DNA from 4 places in the Colwellia sp. Bg11-28 genome. Region 1 is predicted to be linked to each of the others. Evidence: predicted binding sites of a transcription regulator. Region 1 holds the regulator's gene; each other region holds the start of a gene.

Evidence for each region. Region 1 encodes LexA, which represses DNA repair genes until DNA is damaged. Its sites were predicted from a motif close to TACTGTATNNNNATACAGTA; they were not measured.
Region 2: the regulator LexA is predicted to act here: its motif matches at 1,790-1,809, upstream of CXF79_RS09260 (LexA family protein).
Region 3: the regulator LexA is predicted to act here: its motif matches at 1,283-1,302, upstream of uvrD (DNA helicase II).
Region 4: the regulator LexA is predicted to act here: its motif matches at 1,356-1,375, upstream of dinB (DNA polymerase IV).

Annotation. Positions count from the first base shown of each region.
Region 1 covers NZ_PJBA01000005.1:228,086-231,307, reverse strand. Annotated here, with positions in the region: gene CXF79_RS06520 (TonB-dependent receptor) at 1-727, opposite strand, end outside; gene lexA (transcriptional repressor LexA) at 1,570-2,205, shown strand; gene coxB (cytochrome c oxidase subunit II) at 2,771-3,222, shown strand, end outside.
Region 2 covers NZ_PJBA01000006.1:525,829-529,050, forward strand. Annotated here, with positions in the region: gene CXF79_RS09250 (helix-turn-helix domain-containing protein) at 85-351, opposite strand; gene CXF79_RS09255 (HNH endonuclease family protein) at 771-1,499, opposite strand; gene CXF79_RS09260 (LexA family protein) at 1,823-2,236, shown strand; gene CXF79_RS09265 (Y-family DNA polymerase) at 2,224-3,222, shown strand, end outside.
Region 3 covers NZ_PJBA01000005.1:24,110-27,331, reverse strand. Annotated here, with positions in the region: gene uvrD (DNA helicase II) at 1-1,172, opposite strand, end outside; gene CXF79_RS05585 (HAD-IA family hydrolase) at 1,332-2,105, opposite strand; gene CXF79_RS05580 (DUF484 family protein) at 2,130-2,843, opposite strand; gene dapF (diaminopimelate epimerase) at 2,883-3,222, opposite strand, start outside.
Region 4 covers NZ_PJBA01000001.1:270,928-274,149, reverse strand. Annotated here, with positions in the region: gene hemH (ferrochelatase) at 221-1,285, shown strand; gene dinB (DNA polymerase IV) at 1,394-2,452, shown strand; gene alaS (alanine--tRNA ligase) at 2,945-3,222, shown strand, end outside.

The DNA of each region.
Region 1 (3,222 bases):
CTGTTACAGGAGCGCCTTTGCCGAAAGAAGAATTTTCACGCCAACCAGCACTTTGAGCACGATTTAATTTCGTTTCACGCTCTAAATACGAGATTGCAAATAAAGCACCAAAGGTATCATCATTAAAGGTATCACTTATCAAAAGTGACGCTTGTGGGGAGGTCTCTTCACTATTACCATCATAAGTTGCTTTGACACTACCCGCTAATTTAAAACCATTAATAGCAAAAGGTTTCGCCGTTTCAATATTAACCGTGGCGCCAATACCACCTGACTGTACCGTCGCTGATGATGTTTTATGCACATCTAGGGTTTTTACCATTTCGGCAGCAAGCGTATCAAAACTAAAATCACGACCTGGATCTTCAGAGGCTTGTTGTCGACCATTAACAAGTACTGTATTGAATTGTGGACCAAAACCACGCACGGTGATTTTTTGACCTTCACCACCCGATCTATCTATCGAGACGCCAGTAATACGTTGTAATGATTCTGCAAGGTTAGTGTCCGGAAACTTGCCAATATCCTCAGCAGAAATAGAATCAACTACGCCACTAGCTTCACGTTTTGTGTCTAAAGCGCGACCAAGAGCGCCTCTAATGCCTGTAACGGTGATTTTTTCAACGTCTTTTTCAGCTGTTTTACTGTCTTCAGCATGCGCTTGGACTGAAGCTGTTGACGCTAAAATTGCAATAATTGCTGTCGATAATGTATTTTTTTTAAACATGTTATCTGTCTTCCCCAAATCATTTTTATTATTTATGGAAAGCAGACCTTGACCACTCAATGTTGCAACTAACTCCGTATCCTCAAGTAAAAGTTTAATGGCTTGTTCAATAGAATAATTGCCAGTTAACTTATTTGCCGTTATATCACTTACTTTATCAAGTGAGAAAATGAGCGTTAAGTCGGCTTGCTCTGCAAATTGAGTGAGCGATAGATCTGCTCTTTGCTGAGGAATATTGAACGAATAGGTATTACTTAATTCAGCACTTTGAACATATGGAGCACACGCTAAAGCGAGTGTTGCTGCTATGCTAGCTGAGTTAAATTTTCGTTGTTCAATAACCTCAACAGTAAGTTTTTCACTTACAAATATTAAAGACGATTGAACAAGTTTTTTCCGCCAGTGCATCGGTAACCTTTTGTTATTTTTAGTGCGTTAATGTAGCCAAACTTAAAATCATTCTGACAAAACTATATTATATTTACTAGTTAATAATCTATGTGCTGGATATAGATGATGAAAGCTAAATTATGGTCTGGTAATAAAAATAGGGCTATATAAACGAGTATATACTTGGTTAAATTTACACGTGTCAAACCACCCTGTTGTCAATTAATAGCTTACTAACCATAAACTTAATTATTAGTAGTCATGTTGATAATTCATATAAAGTCAGCTGTGAACAACAATATACTCTCATGAAAACATAGGTAGATAATCATAATGTGAGGTGATTTCTGCACGTAAACAATAATTAGTTAGATATACCTAAGCGGGGCTTGCCTTTCATCACATCCTGTATATACTACCAGTAATACTGTGTAAATTTACAGGCTAAAGCTATGATAGATTCAACTACCGAATTACGCCCACTGACTAAACGACAGCAACAGATTTATGATTTAATCAAAGCAAAGATTCAAGATACAGGCATGCCACCTACACGTGCTGAAATCGCTAATTTTTTTGGTTTCAAATCAGCTAATGCCGCCGAAGAACACTTAAAAGCTTTAGCAAAAAAAGGCTACATTGAAATGCTTGCAGGCACTTCTCGTGGCATTCGCTTGGTTGAAGAAATGCTTGAAGCAGAAGGTTTACCACTGATAGGGCGAGTTGCCGCCGGTGAACCTATTTTGGCGCAAGAGCATATTGAAGAACATTATAAAATGGATGGTAATTTATTCCATCCTGCTGCCGATTATCTCTTGCGTGTAAATGGCGAAAGCATGAAAGATATCGGTATTCTAGACGGCGACTTACTTGCTGTGCATCAAACTACTGAAGTACAGAATGGTCAAGTTGTTGTTGCCCGTGTTGAAAATGATGTCACCGTAAAACGTTTCAAACGTGAAGGAAATGTTGTCTATTTGCATGCAGAAAATGAAGACTTCTCTCCTATTAAAGTCGACTTAGCTAATCAAGAGTTTAATATTGAGGGTATCGCCGTCGGTATTATTCGAAGTGGACGTTGGATGTAATCCATCATAGCCACTGTTACAGCATTCGTCATATTTATTACCTAATTACTGCGTAATAAATATGGCGTTTTTATTTATCTTCAATATTTTCCTTTCTAAATTTCCACGTGATTTTCTGTAATTCTTAAATCCCTTTATTAGATTTAATCAAAGCTAGTCCCAGTAGAGCTCACACTCTCTTTAGAGCTATTACTCCATTGAATTAAATGGCTTTTTTATAATTCCTCAGTTATAAAATGTTTGACCTAGATCAATTTTTAGCGTAATTCTATAAATAGTAACGCATACAAAACGAACATAAAAAGAATAAAAAGACGTCTGTTTGCTAATCCTGTCACACTAGTTCACTAGTACTATGACTGATTACTCTTTTACGTCGATAATTAACTTGATCTCTAAATTATGTATATTCGTCATGAACCGTTCTATATAGCGCAACCGTGGCTAAACCGAGCTCTTGTTAGTTGATAAAAATAATAATAACAACAACAGATATTCAGTTCAGTGAGTTATGAAGTACATTGCTGCACATCTGTTCTCTATCATTGAAAAGAGGAGATGCCGTGTGGGGAAACATAAGCTAATTTGGCTAGTGTTGGTCAGCCTATTTGCCAATTCAGCCTGGGCAGAGACGCAGTTAAACCTAACTAAAGGGGTTACTGCCGTTAGTAGAGACGTATATGATTTACATATGCTAGTGCTCTATATTTGTACTGCTATCGGTATTTTAGTTTTTGGCGCTATGTTTTGGTCGATTGCTTTTCACAGAAAATCTAAAGGTGCAAAGCCTGCTGATTTTCATGAAAGTACTAAAGTAGAAATTTTATGGACAGCAATACCCATTGTTATTTTAATCGCCATGGCAGTGCCTGCTACACAAACACTGATAGCGATGGAAGACAATGAGAACTCTGATGTTACGATTCAAATCACGGGCTCGCAATGGAAATGGCATTACAAATACTTTGACCAAGATATTGAATATTATTCTGTGCTTTCCACCCCTCGCGAGCAATA
Region 2 (3,222 bases), on a different contig from region 1:
CGCACGGTGAAACCTATTAAACTAATGTCTCATTGCTGTCGTTTTGGAGAGGAAGAACTTGAGTCCGTTTAGTATGAAGCGGTGTTAATCATCTTTGAAAAAATCTTGTAGATCGTCAAAGTCAGGGATGCGATTTCTGATAGGGGATACGCTTAATTCAAGCCCAAGGCCATTTATATACCGTTCATATACTCTAAGTGAACCCGTGAACTTCCCATTTTCTATTAATGATATAATAGATTTATGAACACCAGTTTCTTCAGATAAAGCCTTCTGAGTTTTACCAAGCTCTTTACGTTTATGGGTGATAATATTCCCATTTTCAATCCGACTAAACATAGAGCCCTTCATATATAACTTAAAGTAATTTGTTTACTATATAGTAAATAAATTGCATTGGTATAGCTTTGTTTACAATATAGTAAACTTTTCAAAGTTGATTATTAGTAAGAATGGCTTTGATATTGAGCTCACTTAAAAGTTAAAACCCAGTTGGTCACTATTTTTAAGCTTACGGATTCTTACTGTAGTGATAGTCTTTTTGCCACCTAGTTAGAGGAAACAGTCTTATGTTGTCATATCTTTAAGTGGTATTAGTGAGCCTTAGATAAATACTTTAACCACAATGATGATGTTCTGCTGCCAAGGTGTTCTAAGCCACTAAAATGGTCATATGGTAGTTAAAGAAGCAGCGGTACATTTCATTTTTACTGGTTTACAATTATTAGCAAGATTGAAATAAATCACTAAGTAGTGAGTTGAAATCTTGGTTAATTACAATATTGCTTTTTAATTTGACCGTAACTACCTTTTTCTTTATCACTCAACGTTAAGTTGTAGGTCTTATAAACTCTGAGAAAGCGAGATATGTATTGACACTGATTAGCTGGCGGTAACCATGCATTTAATCCCTTTGCTCCTTTTTGTTTATTCAACCTTGCTTCGACACTCAATAGATTTGCGGGGTCGTTTGCAAACTTTACACGCTTGGCTTTAGTCCAGTGATTCGCTCCGTGTAACCATGCCCACTCCAGCGATACAACATGGTCAATGTCTATCTCTGAGGCCACATATAGAGTTTTCCCTGAAAATGGTGAAATCCATTTTCCTGATGCTACCTCACACTCCTTTTCTGTTTTAAACAGGACAGGCGACAAAGAATAAGTGATGAGTGTTTCCATTCTTGAGTTCTGGCAGTCTTTGTTACTGTCAGCCCAGCCATGCCCAAACATCTTTCGTGAATAATTTGACGATATAGTTGATTTTTTCTGTGTGTGAACTGGTGTAGAGGAAGAGTTTTTAGCTAGTCTGCCACCGGATTCGATACACGACGCTAAACTATTAAACGAAGTAAAGTTCTTAGTACGTTTGTAGGATGGGCTTTTTAGGTCGTGGCATATATCTGACTTTGATTTCTTAATCGTTTCAGCATTGGCTAAAGGAGTAAGTAAAATAAGGTTGAGCAGTACAGAAGGGAATAATAAACTTTTGAATGTCATGTAATAAGTACCGAATATGTATTTTGACTTAGTAGAAAATTTTAGAAAGGTCTCTTTGGCTTAGAAGTCTTTTCTTGTTAATAAAAGCTGCCGACTGTTCTTAAGGAGTTCATAGAATTTCACCTGTAAAACCCACAGGGACTAAAGACAATCGAATAATGCTCAACTTACCTTAATAGTATTTAGCATCAAAGTATTAAGTTTAATTCATTACCAATATTTTAATGCGCTATTGGTTTTAGTAATACCTAATTGATGATCGCACTTCATAATATCTCCAAAAAACACTATACTGTACTTATATACAGTAATATTGGTTTTTTATGAAGATAATACCCGTTTATATTGAAGCAGGCATATCCGGCTTTGAATCACCCGCAGCAGAATATAGAGAACTAAATCTATCATTAGAAGAGTTACTTCTTCAGCACCCTAATGCGACTTTCTTTGGTCTAGCTAATGGACGGTCAATGGAAGGGAAAGGGATTTTTAATGGGGATGTTCTGGTCGTTGATAGAGCAGAGCATGTTAGTAATGGCGCTGTGATTGTGGCAAATTTTAATGGGTGCTTTGTGTGCAAAATCATTGATACTGAAAATGCCTTATTGCTATCTGCATCTGAGAGTCACAAGCCTATCAAAATATCTGACAGTGATGACTTTCAAATAGAAGGGGTAGTCAATGTATCCTTTAGATTGCATAAACAACTACCCGTCCTGCTGTCATGTTTGGGTTAGTTGATGCTGTTTCATTCTATGCTCGTGCGGAAAAGGTCTTTGACCCAACCATTAGGCATAAACCCGTTGTCGTCTTAACCAATAACGATGGCTGTATTTGTGCTGTTTGTCCTATTGCGCGTCAATTAGGCATACCTAAATTTGTTCCTTATTTTAAGATTAAGGCATTTTTAGAAAAAAATAATGTCGTTGTTCGTTCTTCAAATTATGAGTTATATGCTGACTTAAGTGAAAGAATGATGAACGTTATTGCACGGTATTCTGATAACCATTATGTCTATTCTATTGATGAATCGTTCTTACATTTCAGGAACTTTAGCTGTGTTGATAACTGGCAGGAATACGGCCATGTAATACGAAAGGCTGTTTGGCGAGAGACACGATTACCCGTTGGCGTAGGTTTTGGTGCAACTTTAACATTAGCCAAAGCAGCGAACCATGCATCCAAGAAATTATCAGGTTTTGATGGTGTTGCTGTAATAGATGATGAAGCCTCTCGTAAAGAAATCCTTTCTAGAATGTCGCTCACTGAGGTTTGGGGTATTGGCAATAAGTTGAGTAAACGGTTAAGTATATTAGGGCTTAAAAATGGCTGGGATTTAGCTAATCAATCACCTAAAGCTATGCGAGGTCAGTTTGGTGTGGTCGTTGAACGCACGGTGAATGAACTGAACGGCATGCAGTGCTTAAATTGGGATGAAATAGGGCAAGACAAACAAGAGATATTTTCTACACGTAGTTTCGGGCAACGAGTTACCGACGGTCATGCACTTAAAGCTGCACTATCGAGTCACGCCAGTATTGTTGCGTCAAAAGTGAGAAGACAAGGTTCTTTGGTTAAACGCTTAGTTATTTTTGCATCAAGCTCACCACATGATGACCATTACTATAAAAAATCTGTCATTTATGAATTCCCCATTGCGACTGACAACACCCTAAAGCTTGTAGGTGCTATTTCTTACGTATTTGATAGTATTTATAGACAA
Region 3 (3,222 bases), 200 kb from region 1:
GCATCTTTTATTTCTTGTCGTTCGAAGAATCGTTGACCACCGTAAATTCGATAAGGCAATTGTCCTTGCAATAACGCTTCTTCAAGTAAGCGTGATTGTGCATTTGAGCGATACAATATGGCTATTTCATCAAGTTTACCGCCATCGTCACGCCATTGCTTTATACGGCCAGCGATAAAGCGCGCTTCATCAATTTCATTAAAAGCAGTATAAATTGAGATTTTTTCGCCCGCTTCTCCATCAGTCCACAACTCTTTACCCATGCGATTGTTGTTATTGCAGATTAATTGGTTAGCTGATTTCAAAATGTTAGCGGTTGAACGATAATTTTGCTCAAGACGAATAGTTTTCGCGTCATCATATTCTTGTAAAAAACGTTCGATATTCTCAATCTTAGCGCCACGCCAGCCATAGATTGATTGATCGTCATCACCAACAATCATCACCTTACTGCGAGCTTTGCCCAGCATAGTAAGCCAAGCATATTGAATGGCGTTGGTATCTTGAAATTCGTCGACTAGAATATGACCAAAACGTTGCTGATAATGATCTAATAGTGCTGGGTTTTTCAACCATAATTCATGGGCACGTAATAACAGCTCGGCAAAATCAACTAAACCGGCTCTGTCACAGGTTTCTTGATAGGCTTTATAAACTTTAACAAACAATTCTTCGGTAGGATCGAACTGGGCATCAATATGTTGAGGGCGCAAACCTTCATCTTTCTTACCATTGATATACCAAACAAATTGTTTAGGTGGCCATTTTTTCTCATCTAACTCTAATGAACGAACAATACGTTTAATCAAACGCAGTTGATCATCACTATCTAATACTTGAAAACTTTGCGGTAAATTAGCTTCTTGGAAATGCATTCTTAATAAACGATGCGCCAAGCCATGAAAGGTACCTATCCACATGCCGTGAGTATTACCATTGGTCACTTGTTCTACACGAGCACGCATTTCTGCCGCTGCTTTGTTGGTAAAAGTTACCGCCAAAATGCTATGCGATGAGATCCCCTCAACTTGCATTAACCAGGCGATACGTTGCACTAATACTCGAGTTTTACCACTGCCAGCGCCAGCCAAAATAAGCATATTTTGCTTTGGGGCTGCAACAACATCACGTTGCTTATCATTGAGAGAGTCGAGTAATTCTGAAACGTCCATAGGAATAACCTTTATTTAGGTGGCGAAGTTGAGGTGACGTAATTTATTGAAGTAGATATCAGTACATAAAAAGCAAAAGTATATCACCATTTAAGAGCAGGAGTGCATTTTACTGTTTATTATTACAGTACCCGCTCAATTTGGTAATCTATCAAATACTTAAGCTTTTCGAATTAGTTGTGACAGGTCGCTTACTAGGCTTAATTCAATATGAGGTATTTGCTGTAGGCTTTTACCCACACCGTATTGCGGTAACCAAGCAGTTTGGCAACCGGCATTTAATGCACCATGAATATCGGCAAAACCACAATCTCCGACATGTAATAACTGTTCAGGTAAAATATCGAGTTGCTGACAAACTAAGGAAAACATATCGGTTTCAGGTTTTTGTTTTAGCAAATGTTCACTTTCATCATGACAATTGCCTGTTTGAAAACCGGCATGATAAATATGTTGAAAATAATGATCAATGCCCAGGGCTCTGGTGTCTACATTACCATTACTGATTGAGACCAACGGAAACACTTTGCTTAAACTCGCTAAGAGTTCATGGCTTTCTTTGGGTACGGTAAAATCACTTCGTAAGTTAATGAAATAATCTAAGCCCGCTTGTGCTTCTTTTCTCGCTGCTTCTGCAGAGAGATTATGCGCCAGCAAACCTAAACGATAACTTTCAAAACGCAGTCTTACCACATCGTGAGAAATATCCTGATGTGCTTTTATCGCTTGTTGTCGATACGGTGCCCAAAAACGTCGATTAAAGACCTGCTTTGGTTCAACGAGTAGCTCAGGTAATAAAATGGCAAACTTTTCAGTAAAGTAATGCGCCATTTGCTGTTCAACCGACTGCATTATTGGTCGGTTATTATACAAGGTGTCATCTAAATCAAAACTAATGGCTTTAATCGCGGTTAAACGTCGGTAAAATTGCATAGTCTCACATAATCCTTAGAATTCTTACATTGATAACTGTTGGTGTAATAACTTGGCAACTAAGCGTTTGAACTGATTAAGTAATAAGGTATCCATACGCGGGTCGAAGTGATGAGCGTCTTCACTACCAATCGCTAAAAATCCAACGGCTTGTTCATCATGAGTTAGTTTAATCAATACTACTGAGCCTAAGCATGGCTTAGAGAAAATCAGGGTTTGTTCACTTTCTTGCAAACGACCAAAATAGTACTCGTCGTTAGTTAAGCGGTTTTGCATAACGCCAGCACAATCATTAGTCGACAAACTATGGTGAGCCACCTCGGTGTTATTTCCTGAAACTAACCACAATTTAAACGAGGATAAAGATAACAATTCTGTTGTCGCTTGATGTAAACAATCGAGTAATTCTTCCGCTGATTGACAATCCAGTAAGCGTAAATATAGATCACTATAAAGCACAAATAACTGCTCATTATGGTTAGCTACTGACATTAACTGAGTAATCTCATCTTCTAATCCATAGACTTTTTGACGCAGTTGCTGTTGTTGACGTTCCACTAAAGAAACAGTCCCACGTTGCTCATCATTGAGCCTTAAGCCAGTCATTAAGCTGTTATTGCGATTAAAAAACTCAGGGTTATCTTGTAAGTAACTTACCACTAACTCATCCGTTAATGGGATATCATCGCTATTGATAGCTTGTTGTACATCATTCATCTTGCTAGGTTCTTCTTTCATTGGATACTATTACTAATAAGGGATTGGGAAAGTAGCGGATTATATCGATATTTGACCATCAAATACGTGTGTTGCCGGTCCAGACATTTTCACTGGATGACCCGGTCCTTGCCAAAATATTCGCAATTTTCCACCTGGCAGTTCTACGGTGACTTGTTTCGCTAGTTTTTTCTGCATATAACCAATAACAACGGCTGCACAAGCACCGCTACCACATGCTAACGTTTCTGCTGCTCCACGTTCATACACTCTTAATTTAATATAATTAGGGCTAACAATTTCCATAAAACCGACATTAGCATCTTCGGGGAAACGCTCATGTACAGATAATTCTTTCCCGAGTGATTCAACATCGGCTTCTGCAACACTATCGACAGTC
Region 4 (3,222 bases), on a different contig from region 1:
TATTCTATTGTCGCAATCAATAACGCAGTATAAAGCGTTTATAAACCAGCCCTTTGGGGAAAACTGAGCAAAACATACCCGTCGTTACATTTGTTGCTAAGGGGATACCATTAACAAAAAATGTGCCTTGATTATGATTCGCCCAGGTTTCCTGAAACGAGCATCTTCAAGTGGAACGGGTATATAAACTCAATAACTTAAAATAAGAAGAAAAAGCCAAATGAAATCTCGCTTTAGTGCACGTCAACAAAATAGTGATAATACCGCTGATGAAAATAAAGGCACAACAACAGCAGTATTATTAACTAATTTGGGATCACCCGATGAGCCGACAACAAGTGCAGTACGTCGTTATTTACGAGAGTTTTTATCAGATACACGTGTGGTCGAAATTCCGCGCTTAATTTGGCTATTAATTTTACACGGTATTATTTTACGCATTAGACCAGCAAAATCTGCCAAGTTGTACCAAACGGTTTGGCAAGATGATGGCGCGCCTTTAATATCAATTACGGCGGCACAGAAAGAAAAAATGGCAACGAAAATAAAATTGCAATACGGTGACAATGTTATTGTTGATTTTGCCATGCGTTATGGAAATCCATCAATTGCGAGTGTATTACAAAAATTTCAGCAACAAGGTGTTGATAAACTTGTTGTGTTACCTCTATATCCCCAATACGCAGGTCCAACGACAGCGTCCACTTTTGATGCAGTTAGTAAAGAATTACAAAAATGGCGCTATATACCATCGATACACTTTTTAAATACCTATCATAATAATCCATTCTATATACAAGCATTAGCTGAAACAGTTGAAGAGCATGTAGCAAGCCATGGTAAGCCCGAGCGCTTAGTGTTGTCATATCATGGTATGCCAGAGCTATTTCATAAGTGGGGAGATCCCTATTATGACTTCTGTCAGGAAACAACTTCACTACTCAAAAGGCTATTACTTGAAAGTGATTTAGGTTTTACTGATGATGAAATTATTATGACCTTCCAATCACGTTTCGGTAAGGCTGAGTGGCTTAAGCCGTATACGGATGAGACCCTGGAAAACCTTCCTAAGCAAGGTATAAAACACGTTGCTATTATGAGCCCTGCATTTAGTGCTGATTGTCTTGAAACCCTTGAAGAGTTAATTCACGAAAATAGTGAAGTATTCTTAGAAGCAGGTGGTGAAAGCTATCATTATATTGCTGCGCTAAATGATCGTGATGATCATATTGATGCCTTGTTTGATGTATTGTCGCCAACATTGGGCTCGCCTAACCTTAACTAGGTATTTAATGAACAAAATTAGCCAGCCGCCAATTCAATAATCACACTTGCTAAGCTATATAAAAACAGTATACTGTTTTTATATACAGTTTATGGCGGTAGGGGCATTATGGGTAATCAGAAAAAAATAATTCACATTGATATGGACTGCTTTTATGCTGCTATTGAAATGCGAGATTTTCCTGAATATCAAAATATCCCATTGGCCGTTGGTGGTGATGGCCCGCGTAGTGTCTTATGTACTAGTAATTATCAAGCTCGTCAGTTTGGTGTCCGTTCAGCCATGCCAGCGATTAAAGCCAAACAGCTTTGTCCACACCTTAAAATTGTTCATGGCCGCATGGATGTTTATAAAGAAACCTCCAAAAATATTAGAGAAATATTTTCTCGTTATACCGATCTCATTGAACCTTTATCTTTAGATGAGGCCTATCTGGATGTTACTGATGCAACAATGTGTCAGGGTAGTGCGACGCTTATTGCTGAGAGAATTAGAGCTGATATCTTTAATGAATTAAATTTAACGGCATCAGCAGGCATTGCACCGAATAAGTTTTTAGCAAAAATTGCCAGTGATGAAAATAAACCTAATGGTCAATGCGTTATTACCCCAGATAAAGTCGCTAACTTTGTTGAACAACTTTCATTAAAGAAAATACCTGGTATTGGCCCAAAAACGTTTGAAAAATTAAACAGGCATGGTTATGTAACTTGTGCGGATGTACGTCAAAGTAATATTCGAGCGCTACAAAATATTGTCGGTAAATTTGCTAATAGCTTGTACTTAAAATCACATGGTGTCGATAATCGAGATTTAGAAGTCAGCCGGCAACGCAAATCTCTCGCCATCGAAACAACATTAGCGCACGATATATCTACTCAAGATGAGTGTAAGCTTGTTATTGATTCCTTATACCAAAAATTACTCACTAGACTCGCTCCCCACAGTAATAGGGAAATCATTAGGCAAGGTGTGAAGCTTAAGTTTACTGATTTTAATCAAACAACCGTAGAAACACAAAGCAACGAGTGTCAGCAAGCCCTTTTTATCAGTTTATTATCAAAGGCATATAGCCGGTCAAATAAACGCGGTGTACGGCTTGTTGGTCTAACACTGGGATTTGCTGATAGTCCAGGCGAAAGTCAGCAGTTGTCTCTTTCGTTATAGTACTTATTATCAGATCAGAGTGGCATTGAAAAATACGGCACTACATTGTGCCGTGATTTTATTAGAACGACCAGAGCATTCCAAACTAGCATTGCTACAAAAACTAACCCTGCGTTATTTTTCGTCGAAAGAGATTGATGCGGCTTTCGAAATTTGAGCCCAAAAGGCTATTTGAGGGATGAGTGCATTGTTGTCAGTCGCTGTCGATATCAATTGAATCGAGGCTCTGGTTGGCTTTACATAGCTAATGAACTAGAACAAAAAGGCGTCTGCACAACATTTATCCAAGAATTGCGTGAAAGTTGTGAAATTGATTGGTATCTTCAAGGTGAGCTTGCGTATAATAAGCAGCACAAAAAGAACAAGCTAAGAAAATTCGTTTTTTATAATACCCTGGTTATTCCCGTGATTAAATTTTTCGGTATAAAGCTAAAGCCATAATGAACGTAGACCCTAATTAAAATAGACCTAAATCGATTTGTAGAGTATCCCATGATTAAAAGCACCGCAGAAGTCCGTCAGGCATTTTTAGATTTTTTTGCCACCAAACAACATCAAATAGTTAAAAGTAGCTCACTTGTTCCTGGTAATGATGCAACGTTATTATTTACCAATGCAGGCATGGTTCCTTTTAAAGATGTTTTTTTAGGTGCTGAGACACGTAGTTATACACGAGCAACCTCTGCACAACGCTGTGTACGAGCCGGTGGTAAGCATAACGATTTAGAAAATGTTGGCTACACTGCACGTCATCACACTTTTTTCGAAAT